Regions from separate parts of the Streptomyces sp. NBC_00086 genome, predicted to be linked through region 3. Evidence: riboswitches for the same ligand, from Rfam matches in the RefSeq annotation. Region 3 holds a riboswitch; each other region holds the start of a gene.
What was found. A riboswitch is a leader RNA that binds a small molecule or an ion and turns the genes downstream of it on or off. The one in region 3 is predicted to bind cobalamin.

Region 1: it holds a riboswitch for cobalamin, as region 3 does, so the genes downstream of both, OG276_RS04690 (ribonucleoside triphosphate reductase) here and OG276_RS10610 (energy-coupling factor ABC transporter permease) in region 3, are expected to answer to the same signal.
Region 2: it holds a riboswitch for cobalamin, as region 3 does, so the genes downstream of both, OG276_RS17470 (CbtB-domain containing protein) here and OG276_RS10610 (energy-coupling factor ABC transporter permease) in region 3, are expected to answer to the same signal.
Region 4: it holds a riboswitch for cobalamin, as region 3 does, so the genes downstream of both, metE (5-methyltetrahydropteroyltriglutamate--homocysteine S-methyltransferase) here and OG276_RS10610 (energy-coupling factor ABC transporter permease) in region 3, are expected to answer to the same signal.

What each region holds. Positions count from the first base shown of each region.
Region 1 covers NZ_JAPELZ010000001.1:1,023,280-1,028,798, reverse strand. Annotated here, with positions in the region: gene OG276_RS04705 (NADP-dependent isocitrate dehydrogenase) at 1-715, shown strand, start outside; gene OG276_RS04700 (hypothetical protein) at 855-1,307, opposite strand; gene OG276_RS04695 (glycoside hydrolase family 71 protein) at 1,693-3,408, shown strand; cobalamin riboswitch at 3,513-3,655, shown strand; gene OG276_RS04690 (ribonucleoside triphosphate reductase) at 3,699-5,477, shown strand; gene OG276_RS04685 (anaerobic ribonucleoside-triphosphate reductase activating protein) at 5,474-5,519, shown strand, end outside.
Region 2 covers NZ_JAPELZ010000001.1:3,914,595-3,920,113, reverse strand. Annotated here, with positions in the region: gene OG276_RS17485 (TIGR04222 domain-containing membrane protein) at 1-301, shown strand, start outside; gene OG276_RS17480 (histidine phosphatase family protein) at 311-778, opposite strand; gene OG276_RS17475 (phytase) at 900-2,186, shown strand; cobalamin riboswitch at 2,277-2,413, shown strand; gene OG276_RS17470 (CbtB-domain containing protein) at 2,452-2,670, shown strand; gene OG276_RS17465 (CbtA family protein) at 2,701-3,453, shown strand; gene OG276_RS17460 (hypothetical protein) at 3,569-3,856, shown strand; partial or broken gene OG276_RS17455 (alpha/beta hydrolase) at 3,944-5,438, shown strand; gene OG276_RS17450 (TetR/AcrR family transcriptional regulator) at 5,392-5,519, opposite strand, start outside.
Region 3 covers NZ_JAPELZ010000001.1:2,431,261-2,436,779, forward strand. Annotated here, with positions in the region: gene OG276_RS10600 (MFS transporter) at 123-1,379, shown strand; gene OG276_RS10605 (flavodoxin family protein) at 1,411-2,127, opposite strand; cobalamin riboswitch at 2,409-2,603, shown strand; gene OG276_RS10610 (energy-coupling factor ABC transporter permease) at 2,632-3,327, shown strand; gene OG276_RS10615 (energy-coupling factor ABC transporter substrate-binding protein) at 3,336-3,665, shown strand; gene cbiQ (cobalt ECF transporter T component CbiQ) at 3,669-4,418, shown strand; gene OG276_RS10625 (energy-coupling factor ABC transporter ATP-binding protein) at 4,415-5,272, shown strand; gene OG276_RS10630 (hypothetical protein) at 5,288-5,519, shown strand, end outside.
Region 4 covers NZ_JAPELZ010000001.1:7,270,326-7,275,844, reverse strand. Annotated here, with positions in the region: gene metE (5-methyltetrahydropteroyltriglutamate--homocysteine S-methyltransferase) at 1-1,705, opposite strand, end outside; cobalamin riboswitch at 1,874-2,100, opposite strand; gene OG276_RS32980 (DUF1269 domain-containing protein) at 2,338-2,829, shown strand; gene OG276_RS32975 (hypothetical protein) at 3,517-3,879, shown strand; gene OG276_RS32970 (M1 family metallopeptidase) at 3,876-5,213, opposite strand; gene OG276_RS32965 (Pls/PosA family non-ribosomal peptide synthetase) at 5,303-5,519, opposite strand, start outside.

The DNA.
Region 1 (5,519 bases), 1.4 Mb from region 3:
GTACCTCGCCGACCACGACACCGATGGTCTGACCATCAAGATCCTGTCGCCGGTCGAGGCCACCGCGTACTCCCTGGAGCGCATCCGCCGCGGCGAGGACACCATCTCGGTGACCGGCAACGTGCTGCGCGACTACCTGACCGACCTGTTCCCGATCCTGGAGCTGGGCACCAGCGCCAAGATGCTGTCGGTCGTCCCGCTGATGAACGGCGGCGGCCTCTTCGAGACCGGCGCCGGCGGCTCCGCCCCGAAGCACGTCCAGCAGCTCGTCAAGGAGAACTACCTGCGCTGGGACTCCCTCGGTGAGTTCCTCGCGCTGGCGGTCTCCTTCGAGCACCTCGCCACCACCACCGGCAACGCCCGCGCCCAGGTGCTGGCCGACACCCTGGACCGGGCGACGGGCACCTTCCTCAACGAGGACAAGTCGCCGAGCCGCAAGCTGGGCGGCATCGACAACCGCGGCAGCCACTTCTACCTCGCCCTGTACTGGGCGCAGGAGCTGTCGCGCCAGACCAGCGACCCGAAGCTGGCCGCCGCCTTCGACCCGCTGGCCAAGGCGCTGGCCGAGTCCGAGGAGAAGATCGTCGGCGAGCTCATCGCCGTCCAGGGCGCCCCGGCGGAGATCGGCGGTTACTACCAGCCCGACGCCGCCAAGGCCTCGGCGATCATGCGGCCGTCCGCGACGCTGAACGAGGCGCTCGCGCTCCTCGGCTGAATTCAGCCACGGCAGGACTGAGTTCCGTCAGGAACGAGTCCTGCCAGGGCTGAGGTCCGTCAGGACCGAGGTCCACCGCTCCAACGGGTGCGCCCCGGTCGGCAGTCGCCGGCCGGGGCGAACCCGTTTCCGCGTCCGGTCACAGGGGGTGCACCTGCTCCGGCGCGAAGGCCAGCGGGTCACGTCCGGCGGCCAGGATCCGCAGCCCGGGGGCCACGGCGAGCAGTTCGCGCAGCCAGTCCAGGGCCTCGGACGCGAGGTGCTCGCAGCCGTCGAGGACGAGCAGCATGTCGCGCTCCGCCAGCCACGACGTGGCGTTCGACGTACCGCACGGCAGGAACGGCATGCCCGGTACGCAGCCCAGAGCGGCCGTCAGGTCGCGGACCCCGAACCGCCGGTCCATGGACACCACGGCCACGCCGTCGTAAAAATTGGACGAGAGCCGTTGCCCGATCTCGTGCACCAACTGGCTCCGGGGCTCACGGAACCGACCGGTGACGGTCAGCACTTTGCCCTTCCGCACGGCGGTGAAAAGACGGGACAGCTCCGCGGAGGTCGCCGGGAACGTACCGGCTCCTCTGGAATCCCTCATCGGCACGATGCCCCCCTGCATGCGTGACCTGCGGCAAGAGGGTTGTTTCAAGCCGCATGAAGACGATTATGCGCCACTTTTCTGGAAAGGCCAGGGGAATTCCCTATTCCGGTGAATCGCCCGTGGCGCCCGGTGATCGCAGCAGTTGTACAGGTCACACGCCTTTGTCCAGCCGGGCGTGCAGAGGTGCCGCTCTGAGGTGCGGCCTTTCCCTCGCGAGCGCACCGAATCCCGTCCCGTCTCCGTCCGATCTCCGTCCGATCTCTGTCCTACCTCCGCCCCGTCCCCCGGGGAACAGTTGTCCGGGGCCCCGGAATCCGCTGTACTGCTGCAGTGCCGCCCGATGTACGGGCATGGCGCGGGCATATTCGGGGGAGGGGTCAGGATGAGTGCGGACCGGCGTCGGGCAGGGCGGGGCGCGAGACCCGCGTCGCACCGGCGCCGTGCGGGATTCCGGCGTCGAAGACCCCTGCTGAGCCTCCTCCTGTCCGCCTTCCTCCTCGTGGGCGTCTGCGCCGCGACGGGCATCGCCTGGGAGCCCCGTACCGTCGCGGACGCACGGACCCGCTCGGGACCCGGCCCGGCCGCCACCCTGCCCGGGACCCCCGGCGACGGCCCCGCGCCCGCCACCACCGGCCCCACCGCCACCGGCGCGGGCAGCGCCGCCCCGCAGAGCCCGGGCGGGCCGGCCCCGGACCCGAAGGCCCAGGGGTCCGGTACGGACGGCGGGACGCGCCCCACCGGAGCCCTGCCCTTCGACCTGCCGCAGCCGGCCGCCCTGCGCTCCGGCGCCGCCGGCAAGAAGCTGGTCTTCGCCCACTACTTCACCCCGTACCCGCTCTCCCTGGACAACGCGAACGCCGACGTCGACTACTACACGCGCAACTACCTGAAGCCGGACGGCGAGAGCGGCAAGCACGCGCGCTACGGCGGCCTGCTGCGCGACCGGCCCCCGCCCGTCGCGCCCAAAGCCGGCAACTGGGAGCTCGCCAACCTCCAGCAGGAAGTCCGCACGGCACGCGCCGCCGGCATCGACGGATTCACCCTCGACCTGCTCTCCCTCTCCGGGAAGAACCTCGAACGCTGCAACCTCCTGATGGAGGCGGCCCGTTCAGTGGATCCGGGCTTCAAGATCATGCTGATGCCGGACATGACCTCCCTGGGCACCGACGACCCCGCCGTGCTCGCCGACCTCCTCGCGGACCTCGGCACGTCACCGGCCGCCCACCGGCTCCCCGACGGGCGGCTGGTCGTCTCGCCCTTCAAGGCGGAGGAGAAGAGCGCCGCCTGGTGGACCCGGGTCATGGACGTCCTGAAGTCACGGCACGGCATCCGTACCGCCTTCGTCCCGCTCTTCCTCGACTTCGGCGCGCACAGGGTTGCGTTCGAGTCCATCAGCTACGGATTCTCCGAGTGGGGCAGCCGCAGCTACGTCGGCCAGGAGGGCTCCACGCGCGACGTACGGCGCGCCCACGCCGCGGGCAAGATCTGGATGCAGCCCGTATCCGTCCAGGACGCCCGCCCCAACCAGGGGATCTACGACGAGGCGGGCAACACCGCTACCCTGCGAGCCACTTGGAACCGCGCCATCGAGGACGGGGCGGACTGGGTCCAGCTCACCACCTGGAACGACTACAGCGAGGGCAGCCAGTTCGCGCCCTCCCTGCACAACGGCCACGCCTATCTGGACCTTTCCTCGTACTACCTCACGCGGTTCAAGACGGGCGGCTGGCCGAAGATCGTCCGGGACACGCTGTACCTGAGCTCGCGCACCCAGTTCGCCGCCGCCGACCCGGCCGGCGGCCAGTCCCTCGTGATGTCGCTGCGGGGCGGCAGCGCCGCGGCCCGGGATACGGTCGAGGTCCTGAGCTTCCTGACCGCACCCGCGAGCATCCGTACGGCCGTAGGGGCGGCCGGGGACGCGCACGAAGCCCCGGCCGGGGTCCACTCCGAGCTGATTCCCCTCCGTCCCGGCGCCGGCTCGGCGGCCGTGGTGCGGGACGGCAGGACCGGGGCCCGGGTGGAGCTGCCCTACCGGGTGGACCGCACGGTGGAGGTGCAGGACCTCCAGTACCACGCCGCCAGCAGCGGCCGGGGCTGACTCCGCGAGGCCCCTGCGGCTGCTCTCCGCAGGGGCCGAAGTCCCTTGGTTCGGGACCTTCGTCACCCCATATGTAGTGGTGGCGCTCTGCTGTCGCATCCATATGTAGTGTTGGCCTTGCCGGTTCGGCGGGGCCTTGCCCCGACCGAGGCAACAGGGAACCCGGTGGGAATCCGGGACTGCCCCGCAACGGTTACGTCCGCCACGGCGGACGAGTCCGACACCTGCCGGCACGGGCCTTCGAAGAGGGCCCGCCATTCTTCCGTGCCGAGCCTCGTGGGAGGGCTGCCGTGACCGCTGCCGTCGATGCCGTAGAGACCGTGACCGAATACCTGGACCGCCGGGACTGGCGGGTGAACGCCAACGCCAACCAGGGCTATTCGCTCGGCGGGCTCATCCTCAACGCCGCGGGCAAGGTCACCGCGAACTACTGGCTGGAACGGGTCTATCCCGCCGCCGTGGCCCGCGCCCACCGCGAGGGCGACCTCCACATCCACGACCTGGACATGCTCTCCGGCTACTGCGCCGGCTGGTCCCTGCGCACCCTGCTGGCCGAGGGCCTGGGCGGAGTCCCCGGACAGATCGACTCCGCCTCGCCCAGGCACCTTTCCTCGGCCGTCGGCCAGATCGTGAACTTCCTTGGCACCCTGCAGAACGAATGGGCGGGCGCCCAGGCCTTCTCCTCCTTCGACACGTACCTCGCGCCCTACGTCCGCCTCGACGCGATGACGTACGGCCAGGTCAGGCAGTGCGTCCAGGAACTCGTGCACAACCTGAACGTGCCCTCGCGCTGGGGCACCCAGACCCCCTTCACCAACCTCACCTTCGACTGGACCTGCCCCGAGGACCTGCGCGAACAGGTCCCGGTGATCGCGGGGGAGGAGGCCGGCTTCACCTACGGCGAACTCCAGGCCGAGATGGACATGATCAACCGGGCGTACATCGAGGTGATGGCGGAAGGCGACGCCACCGGGCGGGTGTTCACCTTCCCCATCCCGACCTACAACATCACCAAGGACTTCCCCTGGGAGGGCGAGAACGCCGAGCGGCTCTTCGCGATGACCGCCAAGTACGGCCTCCCGTACTTCCAGAACTTCATCAACTCCGAGCTCGAACCGAACATGATCCGCTCCATGTGCTGCCGGCTCCAGCTCGACCTGACCGAGCTCCTCAAGCGCGGCAACGGCCTCTTCGGCAGCGCCGAGCAGACCGGATCGATCGGCGTGGTCACCCTCAACTGCGCCCGCCTCGGGCACCTTTGCGCGGGTGACGAGGAGCGGCTGCTGGCCGAGGTGGACCGGCTGTGCGAGCTGGCCAAGGAGAGCCTCGAACTCAAGCGGGTCACCGTCCAGGATCTGATCGACGGCGGCCTCTTCCCGTACACCAAGCGGTACTTGGGCACCCTGCGCAACCACTTCTCCACCATCGGCGTCAACGGCGTCAACGAGATGGTCCGCAACTTCAGCGGGGACGCGCACGACATCACCTCGCCCGAGGGGCACGCCCTCGCGGTCCGCCTCCTGGACCGGGTGCGGGCCCGGATGACCGACTTCCAGGAGAGCACCGGCCACCTCTACAACCTGGAGGCCACCCCCGCCGAAGGCACGACGTACCGCTTCGCGAAGGAGGACCGGGCCCGCTTCCCCGACATCCTCCAGGCCGGCACCGACGCCAACCCGTACTACACCAACTCCTCCCAGCTGCCCGTCGGATGGACCGACGACCCCTTCGAGGCGCTGGAGCGCCAGGACGAGCTGCAGGGCAAGTACACGGGCGGCACCGTCCTGCACCTCTACACCCCCGAGCGGATCCCGACGGCGGAGGCCTGCCGCAAGCTGGTCCGGCGCTCGCTGGAGACCTTCCGGCTCCCGTACCTGACGGTGACCCCGACCTTCTCCATCTGCGCGGACCACGGCTACCTGGCGGGGGAGCAGCCCACCTGCCCCACGTGCGGGGCGGCGTGCGAGGTGTGGACCCGGGTCATGGGCTACCACCGCCCGGTGTCCTCCTTCAACATCGGCAAGAAGGGCGAACACGCCGAGCGCGTCCACTTCAAGGCCGCGGTGTGACCGCCGCGGCGGCGCCCGGCGAGGTCGTCCGGATCGGCGGCT
Region 2 (5,519 bases), 1.5 Mb from region 3:
GAAGGGCGCGGACCGCCGCGTGACCCGTAGCGGGAGACGACACCTGGAGGCGGCCGGGCGCGACGCGAGCATCCCGGAGTACGTCCTGCGCGGGGCCGCCGGCGTCCTGGACGCCACGGCCCGACGCCCGGTCGGCCGCCCGGTCGGCCGCGCGCAGGCGGTTCCACGCCGTCGTGGCCCGACGTCGGGGCGCAGGCTGCCGCGCATGGACGGCGACTCCGATCCCGGCTCGCACTCGGGCTCGTACTCCGACGGCGGCGGAGGCGGCGGAGGCGGCGACGGCGGAGGCGGCGGTGAGTGAGGCGGGGAGTCAGGGACTGCCCGGCGGATCCTCCGGCCCGCCCACGAGCAGGTTCCAGCGCCCGGAGCGCCCCGTCAGCGTCGTCACCGACCCCGGGCGTGCGTCGAGCCGCCAGAAGGCCGCCGCCGGCAGCTCCAGGGCCCACACCACGGCCGCCCGTACGACGCCCTGCCCGGCCACCGCCCGGTGCGTCCCCGGCGCCAGCGCGCCCAGGTGTGCGCCGACCCGCGCGATCAGCGTCTCGACCGACTCGCCGCCGCCCGGGGGCGCGTACGCGGTGTCGGTCATCCACCTCCGCAGCCCCTCGGGGTCCTCCCCGGCCACGTCGTCCATGGCCCGCCCGGCCCAGGCGCCGTGGTCCTGCCCGCGCAGCCCTTCGTGCCCGGGGCACGGATCTGCGGACGGGAAGCGGTGGAGGCGCCCCGCTTCGTCCAGAGGCGGAATCACGAGACGGACTCGTACGGTGGTGGGGTGCACCGTCCGATTCTTCCGGGGTTTCGCACCGCGTTCAACCATCGGCCATCTGTTGGGTGCGGACATGACAATCAACCCCGCGAGCGTCTTCCTCTCAGGGCAAAACCCTCATAAAGGAAGAACATTGACCACACGTCTCGCCGCCCGCGCCTCCGCACTCGTGCTCTGCACGGCACTCGCCGGGTCCGTGGCGCTCCCCGCACAGGCCTCCTCGATCGGCACCGTCCGGCCCAGGGCCGAGACCGCGCCGCTGTACGACGACGAGGCCGGCGGCGACGCCAACGCGGACGACCCGGCGATCTGGCGCAACGCCGCCGACCCGGGCCGCAGCCTGGTGATCGCGACCGCCAAGCAGGGCGGCCTGCGGGTCTACGACCTGGAGGCCCGGCAGGTGCAGTCGCTGCCCGCCCCGGCCGGACCGGGCGCCGACGACGCACCCGGCCGCTTCAACAACGTCGACCTGGTCAGCGGCCTGCGCCTGGGCGGCGGGCGCGCCGATGTCGCGGTGGTCAGCGACCGGGGCAACGACCGGCTGCGGATCTACCGGATCGACCGGAACCGGCCCGGCGGCCCGCTCACCGACGTCACCGACCCGGGAGCGCGCCCGGTCTTCTCCGCCGACCAGGCCGAGATCAACGAGCAGAAGACCGCGTACGGCCTGGCCACCTGGACGGACCGCAAGAGCGGCCGGTCCTACGCGGCGGTCAGTCAGCGCAACCGCACCCGGATCGCCCTGCTGGAGCTGGTCGCCACCCCCGCAGGCACGGTCGACTACCGCCAGGTGCGCACGCTGGACCTGCCGTCCTCCTTCCGCCTGCCGAACGGCGCTTCCTGGACGCCCTGTGCCGAGCCGGGCGAACTGCCGCAGATCGAGGGCATGGTCGTCGACCCCGCGGACGGCACCCTGTACGCGGGGCAGGAGGACGTCGGGATCTGGCGCATCGACGCGGGCCTCGGCGGCACGCCGAAGCTGATCGACAAGGTGCGCGAGTACGGCGTGCCCGGCACCTACGACGAGGAGACCGAGGAGTGCGCGCCCGGCGCCGATCCCGGCTACGGGGGCAAGCGCCTGAAGGCCGACGTCGAGGGCCTGACCCTGGTCACCGAGGCCGACGGCGACGGCTACCTGCTCGCCTCCAGCCAGGGTGACGACACCTTCGTCGCCTACGACCGCGAGCGCGAGGACCACAACGAGTTCGAGGGCGCCTTCCGCATCACCGCGGCCTCCGCCACCCTTGACGGCTCCGAGGTCTGCGACGGCGCCGCCGCCCTCAACGCCCCCCTCGGTACGCGCTATCCCCGCGGCCTGCTCGTCGTCCAGGACGGCCGGGAAACCCCGGGCGACGGCGACCGCGAGGCGACCGGCTTCAAGTTCGTCGGCCTGGGCGAGGTGGTCGACGCCATCGGCTGACGCCGTCGGCCGGTGAGACGCGCCGGTGAGACGAGCCGGTGCGACGAGCCGGTGAGACGGAACCCTCCTGCAAGGACGCTGTAAGGCCGCCATAAAGAGCGGTACGGTGGCGGACGACAAGACGACGGTATGACGGAAGTCCGGTTGAGAATCCGGCACGGTCGCGCCACTGTGAATCCTCCCGGAGGGGGAGGAAAGTCAGACCCGCCACCGTCGTCGCAAGCACCACTGACCGGGACGCGTGTTCCCTCTGGAGGTTCCTGCCATGGCCGACTCCGCCGTGCCCACGACTGCCGCCCCGCTGGCCGTCGCACCCATCTCCCTCTCCACCCTGGCCCCTTGGGCGCTGTTCGTGGGCGTTCTGATGCTGGTCCTGCTCTACCTCGTCGGCGCCGAGCAGGGCGCCACCGCGATCTTCGAAGGCGACACCGTGCACGAGTGGATGCACGACGGCCGCCACCTCCTCGGCTTCCCCTGCCACTGATCCACCGATCCGCAAGGGACCGAAAACTTCATGAACCCCATTTCCCCCCGCGTGCTCCTCATCAGGGGCATGCTCGCCGGCCTGCTCGCCGGAGTTGCCGCGTTCCTCGTCGCGTACTTCCTGGGCGAGTCCCAGGTCGACGCGGCGATCGCCCTGGAGGAAGCCGGATCCCACGATCACGGTGACGCCGAGGCGGCTCCGGTCAGCCGGGCCCTCCAGGCCACGGCCGGGCTGGGCACCGGAACCCTGCTCTACGGGATCGCGCTCGGCGGCATCGCCGCGCTCGTCTACTGCTACGCCCTGGGCCGGATCGGCCGCTTCGGCCCCCGGGCCACGGCGCTGCTGGTCTCCGGCGGTCTGTTCGTCACCGTCACCCTGGTGCCGTTCTTCAAGTACCCCGCCAACCCGCCGGCCGTCGGAGACCCCGAGACCACGGTCCAGCGGACCACCCTCTACGTCCTGATGCTCGCGCTCGGCCTGCTGCTCGCGGCCGCCGCGCTGATCCTGGGCCGGCGCCTCGCGCCGCGCCTGGGCAACTGGAACGCCTCGATCGCAGCCTCGCTCGCCTTCGTGGTGGCCGTCGCCGTCGCCTACGCGTTCCTGCCCGGCATCAACGAGGTGCCGACGGGCTTCCCGGCGGCGCTCGTCTGGCAGTTCCGGCTCGCCTCGCTCGCCATTCAGGCCGCGATGTGGGGAACTTTCGGCCTGGCTTTCGGATTTCTTGCCGAACGGGCTCTTGTCCCCGCCGCAACACCCAAGGAGGCTGTACAGCCTGCGAGTTGACGTCTTGCGTGCAAGTGAATGAGAGGCTGGTGACGGCGCGGTGGCGACGGCGACCCGAGAGCTCGGGGACCATCGAAGACCCAAAGGCCGCCGGGAGGCGCCGCACTGGCTTCACTTGCCGCACTGGCTTCGCCTGCCGCACCTGCCCAACCGGCAGCAGTGGCGAGACGTGCGGGAGTGGCGGGGCTGGACGGGCGCGGCCCCGTTCTGGCTGAACGCGGTGCTCCTGCTGCTGACCCCCTTCTCCACCGTCACCCTGCTCGCGCAGATCGGCATCATCGCGGGCCTGACCGCCGTCGCCGGTCTGGCCCGCCACCTCTGGTCGGGTGACTACGGCCATGCGGCCATCCACTCCGCCGCCGCGCTCATGGGTGCGGCGGCAGTGGCGGTGGTCGTGGTCTGACGGGGGGCTCGCCGGGGGGCTAGCCCCCCGAACGACCTTCCCGGCTCCCGGATGTGATGGCCGGGGATGCCCAACCATCCTCGTTTCATGACCACTTACCGCAGCAAGACCGCACTCGTCGCCCTGGCCGCCACGGCCGTGGCGGCCACGCTGACCGGTACCGCCGGCGCCGCGGCCGCCACCGCCGCCGGCCGCGCCGCCGCGCCCACCCTGGCCTGGACGGCGTGCACCCACACGGGCCACCTCGACGGCCAGCAGTGCGCGAAGCTGTCCGTCCCCCTCGACTACGCCGACCCGGCCGGCCCGCACGTCGACCTCGCCGTGTCCCGGCTGCCCAGCACCCGTCCCGCCGCCCGGCGCGGGACGCTGGCCGTGGTCCCCGGCGGGCCGGGCGGCTCGGGCGTGCAGCGGCTCTCGCAGAAGGGGGCCGCGCTGGCGGGGCAACTGGACGGCGCGTACGACCTCGTCGCGCTCGACCCGCGCGGAGTCGGCGGCAGCGTCACCGCCGAATGCGGCCTGGACGCGGCCGACCGGCGCCTGACGACCCTGCGCTCCTGGCCCGGCGCCGACGGGGGGATCGCGGAGAACGTCGACCGCTCCCGCCGGGTGGCCGAGGCCTGTGCCGCGAACGGCGGCGCGGAGCTGCGCAGTTTCACCACCGCCAACCAGGCGCGCGACATGGACCGCTTCCGGGAGGCCCTCGGCGAGCGCAAGCTCTCGGTGTGGGCCGTCTCCTACGGGACCTACGTGACGGCGGTGTACGCGCAGAAGTTCCCGCACCGCACCGACCGCCTGGTGCTGGACAGCAGCGGGGACCCCGACCCGACGCGGGTCGCGCGCGGCTGGCTCGCGAACATGGCGCAGGGCGCCGACGACCGCTTCCCCGACTTCGCGGCCTGGGCGGCGGACCCGGCGCGGGCGGGGGAGGGGCTGCGGCTCGCCGACCACCCGGACGACGTACGCCCGTTGTTCCTGGCCCTCGCTGCGGAGCTGGACCGCTCCCCGAAGCCCTCGAACGTACCCGGCCTGCCGCTGACGGGCACGATGCTGCGCCAGGCCCTGCAGACCGCCCTCTACGGCGACGCCCAGTTCCCCGCCTTCGCCCGCCTCGTCCGCGAGGCCCGGGACCCCGGGGCGGTCCCCGAGCTGCCCAAGGAGCTCGCCGCGGTGCTCCCCGACTCGGACGCGTCGCTGATGGTGGGGGTCATCTGCAACGTCGTGGCCTGGCCCAAGAACGTCTCCGGGTACGAGCGGGCAGTGGCCGCGGACCGCGCCGCGCACCCCCTGACGGCCGGGATGCCGGCGAACGTCACCCGACGCCCCCGCCGAACGCCCCACCCGCATCACCGACCGGGGCCCCTCGAACATCCTGATGGTGCAGAACCTCCGCGACCCGTCGACCCCGTACACCGCCTCCCTGAAGATGCGCGAAGCCCTCGGCTCGCGCGCCCGGCTGCTCACCGTCGACCACGGCGGCCACGGGGTCTACCTGGGCAACGGCAACGCCTGCTCCGACCGCACGGTCACCGCGTACCTCACGACGGGGGAGCGTCCCCTGCGGGACTCCGTGTGCCCGTCCTGAAGATCCGGTCCAGGTGGTGGCGCAGCACCGCGACGGCCGACTCGGGGCCCCGCTGGCCGACCAGGATGCTGGTGCCCATGG
Region 3 (5,519 bases):
CTGCGCGCACGGCGGCCGTTCGTCGGGACCATCTTGCGCCATGAGGTCAGTTCCGGATAGAAACTCACCTGGAGCGAGTGAGTTCCCAAAAGAGACTAACAAGACCCGGGGGTGGGCTCCGCATGAGCGGAACACAAGTGATCCACGAGCACGACCGACGCGACGACGAACGGGAGACCTCGTCGCCGGGCGTCTTCTGGCGCTACTGGGCCGCCGCCACGGTCAGCGGCGCGGGCACCGCCGTCACCGTCCTCGCCCTGCCGCTCGTCGCCCTCACCGTTCTGGACGCCACCGCTTTCCAGGTCGCCCTGCTCGCCGCCGCCGGGCAGGTCTCCTGGCTGCTGCTCAGCCTTCCGGCGGGCGTCCTCGCGCAGCGCGTGCCGCTGCGCCGACTCCAGGTCACGCTCGACCTCGTACGGTTCGCGGCGCTCGGATCACTGCCGCTCGCCTGGTGGATCGGCACACTCACGTATCCGCACCTGGTGTTCGCGGCGCTCGTCACCGGCTCGGCGACCGTGCTGTTCGACATCGGCAACTCGACCTTCCTGCCCGCCGTCGTCCCGGCCCGGCAGCTGGCCGCCCGCAACAGCGTCATGTCGGGCACGCACGCCGTCACCGACACCGGCGGCCCCTCCCTCGGCGGCGTCCTGATCGGTGCGACGGGCCCGGTCGGCGCGATCGTCGTGGACGCCGCCAGCTACCTGGCCTCCGCCGTGCTCTTGCGCACCCTCCCCGAGAGCCGCCCCGTGCCCCGCACCAGCGAGAGCGCGCTGCGGCTGATGCGCGCGGGATGGCGGTACGTCACCAAGCACCCGGTCATGCGCCCCTGCATGATCTGGGCGACCGCCGCCAACTTCCTCAACGCGGCCCTCGTCACCCTCACCCCCCTCTACCTGGTCCGCGGAGCCGGCCTCGACTCCATGCAGCTCGGTCTCGTCCTCGCCATGGACGGAGTCGGCGCGCTCGCCGGCGCCGCCGTCGCGGTCCGCGTGACCACGCGCCTCGGCACCGCGCGGGGCATCATCCTGGCCGACCTGGCCGGCGGCGCGCTGCTCCTGCTCGCCCCGCTGACCACGTCGGCGGGGGACGCGTTCTGGTTCGCCCTGGGCAACGCCGGCTTCGCCTTCGGCACCGTCATCGGCTCGATCACCACCCGCACCTACCGGCAGACGCAGTCGCCCCCGGAACTGCTGTCCCGCGTGATGGCCACGGTCCGCTTCGTCTCCTGGGGCGCGCTGCCGCTCGGCGCGCTCACCGCCGGCCTCCTCGCCACCCAGTTCGGCGCCCGTACCGCGCTCTGGACCGTCTGCGCCGCCGCCCTCCTGCCCCCGCTCTACCTCTTCTCCACCCAGGTGGGCCGCCACCGCGACCTCATCTGACGCCCTGGACCGCGTCCCTTGCGGCCCGAGCTCAACGGTGCTCGGGGTTCTCGAAGTCGAACCGGCAGCCGGCGTCCCACTCGGAGCGCTGGTTTCCGTGGGCGGGGATGCCACCGGTGTCCTTGAGCATCCTCGCCAGGTGGAGCTGGTTCCAGGTCATGAAGGTCGTGTTGCGGTTCGTGAAGTCGTTGTCCGGCCCGCCGGAGCCGGGGTCGAGGTACGACGGGCCCGGGCCGGCCTCACCGACCCAGCCCGCGTCCGCCTGCGGCGGAATGACGTATCCGAGGTGCTGGAGGCTGTACAGGACGTTCATCGCGCAGTGCTTGGCGCCGTCCTCGTTGCCGGTGATCAGGCACCCGCCCACCCGACCGTAGTAGGCGTACTGGCCGAGCTCGTTGAGGATCGACGAGCAGGCGTACAGGCGCTCGATCACCTTCTTCATGACCGAGGAGTTGTCACCCAGCCATACGGGCCCAGCCAGCGTGAGGATGTCTGCGGCCATGACTTTCGAGTAGATGACCGGCCACTCATCGGTCTCCCAGCCGTGCTCCGTCATGTCCGGCCAGACGCCGGTCGCGATGTCGAGGTCCACTGCCCTGAGCACCTCGACCTGGACACCCTGGCGCTTCATGATGCCGGTGCTGATGTCGATCAGGCCCTGCGTGTGGCTCTGTTCCGGCGACCGCTTGAGGGTGCAGTTGATCACCACGGCACGCAGGTCGTCGTGAGACATGGCGTTGTAAGTCATCGTCGCGCTCCTCCGGTAGCCACCCGTCCAGCCTCACCGGCGCCCGGCAGGCCCGCCACCCGGCCGCACCCGTCCGGGTCGTCCGGGTGGAACACGCGGCCGGAATAGTGCGGCGACGCGCGGCAGCCCGTCCTCGGCGGTCACGGGCCTACGGAACTCCCTTTTCAGCCCGGGGCATTGAGTCGGACGGCGACGACGCCGACACATGGTGTGACGCACAAGCGGAATCCGGCCGCCGCCCGGCGCGATTGGGGCGGGTTGTTACCGGTCCGCGCGGCCGACTAGGGTCAGCGGGCCTTGGTGTTCGGGAAACCGGTGGGAAACCGGTGCGGCCCTCGCCACTGTGATCGGGAAGTCCGGCTCCACTCCTGCGGGAAAGCCACTGGGCTGCGCGGGAGGTTCCGCGCTGCCCGGGAAGGCGGAGCATGGACGTCAACCCGTGAGCCAGGAGACCGGCCGGGGCGCGTTGTCCATCCACGAGGTGCTGGAGAGGTCTCCCTACTCATGCATATAGCCGAGGGGTTCCTGCCCCCTTTGCACGCGGTCGCCTGGGGCGCCGCGTCCGCCCCCTTCGTCGTCCACGGCGTCCGCGCGCTCACCCGCGAGGTGAAGGCCAACCCGGAGAGCACGCTGCTGCTCGGCGCCTCCGGAGCCTTCACCTTCGTACTGTCCGCCCTGAAGATCCCATCCGTGACGGGCAGTTGCTCGCACCCCACGGGCACCGGGCTCGGGGCGATCCTGTTCCGGCCGCCGATCATGGCGGTGCTCGGCACGATCACCCTGCTCTTCCAGGCGCTGCTGCTGGCACACGGCGGGCTCACCACCCTCGGCGCCAACGTCTTCTCCATGGCCATCGCCGGGCCCTGGGCGGGCTACGCCGTCTACCGGCTGCTGCGGAAGTCCGGTCTCCCGCTGATGGTGACCGTGTTCTTCGGCGCCTTCTTCGCCGACCTGGTCACCTACTGCGTCACCAGCGTGCAGCTCGCCCTGGCCTTCCCCGACCCGGCCTCCGGATTCCCGGGCTCGCTCGCGAAGTTCGGGGGGATCTTCGCGGTCACGCAGATACCGCTGGCGGTGAGCGAGGGGCTGCTGACCGTCCTGGTGATGCGGCTGCTGATGGCGTCGAGCAAGTCGGACCTGGTCCGGCTGGGCGTCGCGAAGCTGACCTCCGCCCGTACCGAAGAGAAGGCGGCGGCCTGATGAGCGGGATGTCCAAGAACGCGAAGATCAACAGCCTGCTGCTGCTCCTGGTGGCGGCGCTGGCCGTGCTGCCGATCGCCCTGGGGCTGGGCGAGGGCAAGGAGGAGCCCTTCGCGGGCGCCGACGCTCAGGCGGAGACGGCGATCACCGAGCTGAAGCCGGATTACGAGCCCTGGTTCTCCCCTCTGTACGAGCCCCCCTCGGCCGAGATCGAGTCCGCGCTGTTCGCCTTGCAGGCGGCGCTGGGCGCGGGCGTGCTCGCGTACTACTTCGGCGTCCGCAAGGGCCGCCGCCAGGGAGCGGCCGCCGCCGCAGCCGCCACCGCCCCGGAGGCCTAGGCGGTGCTGCCGATCGACGTGGCCGCGCACGGCAGTCGCTGGCGCGGCCGGCACCCGCTGGAGAAGGCACTGCTCGGGATCGGGCTGACCGTCACCGCCGTGTGCCTGCCGCCCTGGCCGGGCGGGCCGCTGGTGGCCGCCGCCACCCTCGTCGTGCTGCTCGGCCCGGCCGGGGTGGCCGGCCGGCAGCTCTGGCGGGCCTTCCGGATCCCGCTCGGCTTCTGCTTCACCGGGGCGCTGCCGCTGCTGTTCGCGGTCGGCGGCCCGGCGGGGCCGGTGTCCCTGGCCCCCGACGGCCCGCGGCTCGCCGCCGAACTGCTGCTGCGCACCTCGGCGGCCTCGCTCGGGCTGCTGCTGTTCGCCTTCACCACCCCGGTCTCCGACGTACTGCCCCGACTGGTCCGGGCCGGGGTGCCGGCCCCGGTGGTGGACGTGGCCCTGGTCATGTACCGGATCGGCTTCCTGCTGCTCGACTCCATGGCCCAGGTCCGCCGGGCCCAGGCGGCCCGGCTCGGTCACACCGGCCGGGCGGCGGTGTGGCGCTCCCTGGCGGGGCTCGCCGCCACCTCCTTCGTACGGGCCTTCGACCGCGCGGCCAAGCTCCAGGCGGGGCTGGCCGGACGCGGCTACGACGGCGCGCTGCGGGTCCTCGTACCGGAGGCGGCCCTGTCGTGGCGCTTCCTGGCGGCCACCGCAGGGCTGCTGGCGGCCCTGATCACCCTGACCCTCACCCTGAAGGGGCTCTCCCTGTGAACGCGTCGCCGAACCCGTCGCCGGACCCGTCACCGAACGCGGTGGTGGAGCTGTCCGGCGCGGGCTACGCCTACGAGGACGGCCCGGCGGTGCTGACCGGCGTCGACTTCGCCATCGCGCCGGGCCGGGCGCTAGCCCTGCTGGGCCGCAACGGCAGCGGCAAGACCACGCTGATGCGGCTGCTGAGCGGCGGCCTGCGGCCCGGCGCGGGATCGCTGCGGCTGGACGGCACGGAGGTCTCGTACGGCCGGGCCGGACTGACCCGGCTGCGCACGTCCGTCCAGCTGGTGGTGCAGGACCCCGACGACCAGCTGTTCGCGGCCTCGGTGGAACAGGACGTGTCCTTCGGCCCGATGAACCTGGGACTCCCCGCTCCGGAGGTCCGTGCCCGCGTGGACTCGGCCCTCGCCGCACTCGACATCACGCACGTCCGGGACCGCCCCACGCACCTGCTCTCCTACGGCCAGCGCAAGCGCGCGGCGATCGCGGGGGCGGTGGCGATGGCTCCGCGCGTACTGATCCTGGACGAGCCGACGGCCGGCCTGGACCCGGACGGCCAGGAGCGGCTCCTCGACGTCCTCGCGGGCCTGCGCGCCGCCGGCACGACGGTGGTGATGGCCACCCACGACGTGGACCTGGCGGTCCGCTGGGCCGACGACGCGGCGGTCCTGACCCCGTCCGGCATCCGCTTCGGCCCGGCCGAGGCGCTCCTGTCCGACCCGGACCTGCTCACCTCGGCGGGGCTGCGCCCGGCCTGGTCCCCGGCGGTCACGGCCGTCCTGCGGGCCCACGGCCTGCTCGCTCCGGACTCCCCCGGCCCCCGAAACCCGGAGGCGCTGGCCGCCTGGCGGTAGGTAGGTTGCGCGTCCATGAAGACGCTGAAGGCAACCTCGGAGCCGAAGTCCCTCTTCTGGGAGGGCGAGGACCTGGTCGACCCGATCGGGGGCTTGCGCCGCTGGGCGCCGGACGGGCGCGAACACGACTTCCGCCCCGTGCTCTCCTACCGGTTCGACCGCGCGGTGCGCTCGCCCTCGGGGCGCTGGACGGTGGTCTACGAGGAGCGCGGCACCAAGGCCCTCCTCCTCGAAGGGGCGGAGATCG
Region 4 (5,519 bases), 4.8 Mb from region 3:
GCATGCCCTTGACCGGCTTGGCCGTCTGCTCCTGGGCGTACGCGGTCCAGCGCACGGTCATCGGGTCGGGGCGCGAGATGTCTCCGGCGAGGACCGGCGGGCGGACGTAGCGGGTGCCGTAGGACTGGACCCAGCCGTGCCGGGTGGCGAGGTAGCCGGTCAGCTGTTCGGCGAAGTACTGGACCATGTCGCTGCGTTCGGGCTCTCCGTGTACGAGTACGTCGAGGCCGGCCTTCTCCTGGAAGGCGACGACCTCGCGGATCTCGGCCCGGATGCGGTCCTCGTAGGCCGCCGTGTCGATGCGTCCCGCGCGCAGGTCGGCGCGGGCGGTGCGCAGTTCCGTGGTCTGCGGGAAGGAGCCGATGGTGGTGGTGGGAAGGAGCGGCAGGCCGAGGTGGGCGCGCTGGGCGGCGGCCCGTTCGGCGTAGGCGGGGAGGCGGCGGCCGTCGGTGTCGGTGATCGCGGCGGTGCGGGCGCGGACGGCCGGGTCGTGGGTGATCCGGGAGGCGGCGCGGGAGGCCAGGTCGGCCCGGTTCGCGGCGAGTTCGGCCGCGATCGCGTCGGTGCCCCGGGCGAGTCCGCGGGCCAGCGTGCTGATCTCGGTGCTCTTCTGCCGGGCGAAGGCGAGCCAGCGCCCGATCTGCGGGTCGGTGTCCCGCTCGGCGTCCGCGTCGAGGGGGACGTGCAGCAGGGAGCAGGACGCGGCGACGTCGACCCGGCCCGCGAGGCCGAGCAGGGTGCCCAGGGTCGCCAGTGACTGCTGGTAGTCATTGATCCAGATGTTGCGGCCGTTGACCACGCCCGCGACCAGGCGCTTGCCGGGGATGCCGCCGGCCGCGGCGAGGTCGTCGAGGTTGGCGGCGGCCCGGTCGGTGAAGTCGAGGGCGAGGCCCTCCACGGGCGCCTTCGCCAGTACGGGCAGCGCTTCGCCGAGCCGGTCGAAGTAGGAGGCGACGAGCAGCTTGGGGCGCTGGGCGAGGCTGAGGCCGCCGAGTTCGCGGTAGGCGCGGGCCGCCGCGTTCAGTTCGGCCGGGGTGCGGTCCTGGACCAGGGCCGGTTCGTCGAGCTGGACCCAGGCGGCGCCGGCAGCGCGCAGTTCGGTGATGACCCGTGCGTAGACGGGGAGCAGCCGGTCGAGGAGGGCCAGCGGATCGAAGCCGGGGGGCGTGCCGGGTGCGGGCTTGGCGAGGAGGAGGTAGGTCACAGGTCCGACCAGGACCGGGCGGGCCCTGTGGCCGAGGGCCAGGGCCTCCTTCAACTCGGCCACCTGCCGGGCGGGTTCGGCGGTGAAGACGGTGTCGGGACCCAGTTCGGGCACCAGGTAGTGGTAGTTGGTGTCGAACCACTTGGTCATCTCCAGCGGGGCCACGTCCTGGGTGCCCCGCGCCATCGCGAAGTAGCCGTCCAGGGCGTCCGCCGCGACGGCGGACCGGTGGCGGTCGGGGATCGCGCCGACCATGACCGTGGTGTCCAGGACGTGGTCGTAGTACGAGAAGTCGCCGGTGGGAACCTCGGTGATGCCGGCCTCGGCGAGCCGGGCCCAGTTGGTCCGGCGCAGGTCGCGGGCCGTGGCGCGGAGGGCTTCGGCGGTGACGCGGCCCTTCCAGTAGCCCTCGACCGCCTTCTTCAGTTCCCGGTTCTGTCCCTGGCGGGGGTACCCGTACACGGTGGCCCCTACGGGCGCGGCTGCGGACTCGGTGGTCACGGAACTCTCCTTCGCGAGCGTGTCTCCATGGCCCGGTGACGGGTCGCGGACGCGAAGGGTGCGGGAACGGGCGGGTGTTGGGGTCGCGTACGGCTCGGTACGCGACGGGAGGATCCGCCTGAAGCACGCCGACCCGCCCACGAGGTCACCGGGAAACCGTGCGCGGTCGTTCGCGCACGGGCAACGGGCAGGTCTTCGGACTCGCGGGCTCGCCTGCCGGTCTCCCGGCGGGCACCTAATGGCCGTCGCTTCCCAGGACCGCTTCCGGTCCCAGTGCGTATGACGGCGGTCGTTCCCGCTCACCGCTGCGGGGCAGTCCCGGATTCCCACCGGGTTCCCTCTTACGACGCATCCCGCCTGGCGGACGGGGGCGAACCAGCTGCGAGGCCCACAGTAGGGCGGACGCCCGGTGAATGAACACGACTTCCCGCATGCCGGACGGTGAGATGAGACACGGAGAGGCCTGCCGAGAAGCAAGCGGGGCGCGCGGACGGCCGGGTACGGCCGAACGGGCGAGTGACGCTGACGGCCCGGCAGATGACATGGAGTCACGACTATACCAATTGTGGTGGATTGTCTGATTCTAGGGTGTACTGGACACCGGCAACACCGTCCAGGAACTGGAGCGTTACGTGGCATCCACCACTCTCACCGTCTGGAAGTTCCCCACTCCCGAGGGGGCCCAGCAGGCGGAGTCCGCCCTGCTCGCCCTGCAGAAGGAACAGCTCATACAGGTGCACGACGCCGCGGTCGTCACCTGGCACGAAGACGCCAGGAAGCCGAAGACCCAGCAGTTGAACAGCCTCACGGGAGCCGGCGCGCTGTCCGGCACCTTCTGGGGGATGCTCTTCGGGCTCCTGTTCTTCGTGCCGCTGCTCGGCGCCGCCGTGGGTGCGGCAGCCGGGGCCATCGGTGGATCGCTGTCCGACGTCGGGATCGACGACCAGTTCATCGACGACGTGAAGTCCGAGGTGAAGCCCGGGACTTCCGCACTGTTCCTGCTCTCCTCCGACGCCGTGGTCGAGCGGGTGCGCGCCTCCTTCCCCGGCGGGCAGGCGCAGCTGATCCGCTCCAACCTCTCCGGCACGCAGGAGCAGCAGCTCCGCGAGGTCTTCGCGGCCTGAGACCCACCCGTCGCCGCGACGTCTCGGCCCGGACCGGTGGGTCTCCTCCCCCGGATCCGGGCCGCAGCGGTGTGCGCGCCGCCCTCGGCACCGCACTCGGGTACTGGCCCCGCACGCCCCGCCCGGCCCGCCGCGCCCCGGACTCCACCCCGGCCGCGGCGGCCCGGGCGGGGCGTTTCGCGTCCCCGCCGGAGGGGACCTTTGGCCCGGCCCGTGGGACCAAAGACCCGGATTGGGCCCCTGAGCTGCTGTTAGCGTTGAGGTGTCGCCGCCCGTGAGTGCACTGCGCTCGCCCATTCGATGGCCGATGGCCGCGACCGCGTATGCCGTATGCCCTGCCGAGAGGAGGCGATCGCCCCATGGATCACAGTCCGAGTCCGCTGAACCACCCGCGCCGCGTCGCCTCGTCCTGCGCCGCGCTCTGAGCCGCACCTCCGCGTAGCCAGAGCTCTCGCTCCACCCCCGACGGCCCGTCGGCGCTCGCCGCCCGGCCGCTCACCCTTGCCCGGCCCGTTCCGGCAACCCCGCGCCCAGCCCTTGCGGCGGGCTCGTCCGGCATGCTCCGGGCTCCTCCACCCACCCCTTTCCGGGGCGTCCACAGGCCGCTCCGTCCGGTCCGCGCGAGGTCTCGCGCACCGTCACGCCCATTTCCCCGCACGTCCCCGTTCACCAGAAGGAAGCACTGTCATGACCATCAGCACGAACACCAACACCCGCACCGACGCCGCCTCGACCGCCGATGAGCAGGCCCAGGCCCTGGCCGTCCTGCACGAGATCCGCGACGAACTGCGCGATTTCAACCGGGACATGGACCGCCTGAACGCCCTGACGGAAGATCAGGTCAAGTCCACCGTGGAGAACCGGAAGCTGACGGCGCTGACCCTCATGTTCGTCATTCCGTCCACCTTCGCCGCGATCCCGGGCGCCAACTTCGAGCACCTCAACGAGTACGGCTTCGACAACTTCTTCGCCCTGCCGGTCCTCCTGGGCACCGTACTCGCCGCATCCCTGGGCACCTTCGTCTTCGTCAAGAAGAAGGGCTGGCTCTAGGCCGTCGCCGCCGGCGCGGGCAGGGGCGGGAGGCCCGGCGCCGACAGCCAGGCCGCGAACAGGTCGTCCAGCGGTTCGAGCGCGTAGCGGGACGCGTGCGCGGTGAAACCGGCCGTGGTGACCACGCCGTGGCGGTTCACGGTGGCCCACTCCCGCAGCATGCGGAAGAACGGGCCGTCCCCCAGCGCGCAGCGGATCGCGTGCACGGCGAGGCCGCCGCGCTGGTAGAGGCGGTCGTCGAACATCAGCTTGCGTCCCGGGTCGGCCAGCAGGAGGTCCTGCGGCTGCCCGGAGAGCAAGCGGTGTGCGGCGGCCGCCAGTTCGTGCGCGGTGCGGCCGCCGGAGCGCTCCGACCAGAGCCATTCCGCGTACTTGGCGAAGCCCTCGTTGAGCCAGATGTGCCGCCAGTCGGCGATGGTCACGCTGTTGCCGAACCACTGGTGCGCGAGCTCGTGGGCGATGAGCCGCTCGGAGCCGCGTACGCCGTCCACGTGGTTGGAGCCGAACAGGGAGAGCCCCTGGGCCTCCACCGGCACGTCCAGTTCCTCGTCGGCGACGACCACCGCGTACTCGCCGAAGGGGTAGGGGCCGAACAGCTCCTCGAACAGCTGCATCATCGCGGGCTGCCGCGCGAAGTCGCGCGAGAAGCGGGGCAGCAGATGCGCCGGTACGTGGGCGCTCTGCGGGACGCCGCCGAGCCCGGGGTCGCCGAGCAGCACCGTCTGGTACATGCCGATGGACAGGCCGACCAGGTAGCTGGAGGTCGGCGCCGGCTGCTCGTACACCCAGGTGGTGGTGGAGGCGCGGGTCGTCCGCGTGAGCAGCCTGCCGCCGGCCACGACGGTGTACGCGGAGGGGGTGTTGACCGAGATCTGGTACGAGGCCTTGTCCGCGGGCCGGTCGTTGCACGGGTACCAGGAGGGCGCCCCGACCGGCTGGCTGGCCACCAGCGCGCCGTCGGTCAGTTCCTCCCAGCCGAGGCCGCCCCAGGGGCTGCGCACCGGTGTGGGGTTGCCCGCCCAGTGCACCTCCACGGTGAAGGCGGCGCCGGCGGGCAGCGGCTTGGGCGGCCGGATGCGGAGTTTGCCGCCCCGGTGGCTGTAGTGCGGCGCCCTGCCGTTGACGAGGACGCGGCCTATTTTGAACTCGGCCAGGTTGAGGTGGAACTCGGTGAGCGGCGCCCGCCCGGCGATGGCACTGAGCCGGGCCGTCCCGGCGAGCCGGTTGGGGCCGGGACGGTATTCCAGAGCGAGTTCGTACCGGTGCACGCGGTAACGGGGGTCGCCGTTGGCCGGAAAGTACGGGTCCGATGCCGCTGTCTTCTGGCCGTTCACTGCCGCTTCCGCTCCCTGCGTTGTGCTCGTACGACGTGCTGGTGGTGCCGGGCCCGGTCGCCCGGTTTCCCGGCGCCCGGACCCGCCCTTCAGGACCGCCACGCCTCGATCGGGTTGCCCAGCCAGCGGGTGTCGGCGGGAACGGATTCCCCGGCCATCACGAGGGAGGCGGGACCCAGAGTGCTGCGGGCCCCGACCGTGCTCCCGGGCAGGACGATTCCGCCCGGGCCCAGGGTGGCGCCCTCACGCAGGACCACAGTATCCGTCCTCAAGATCCGGTCGTGGAAGAGGTGCGTCTGCAACACG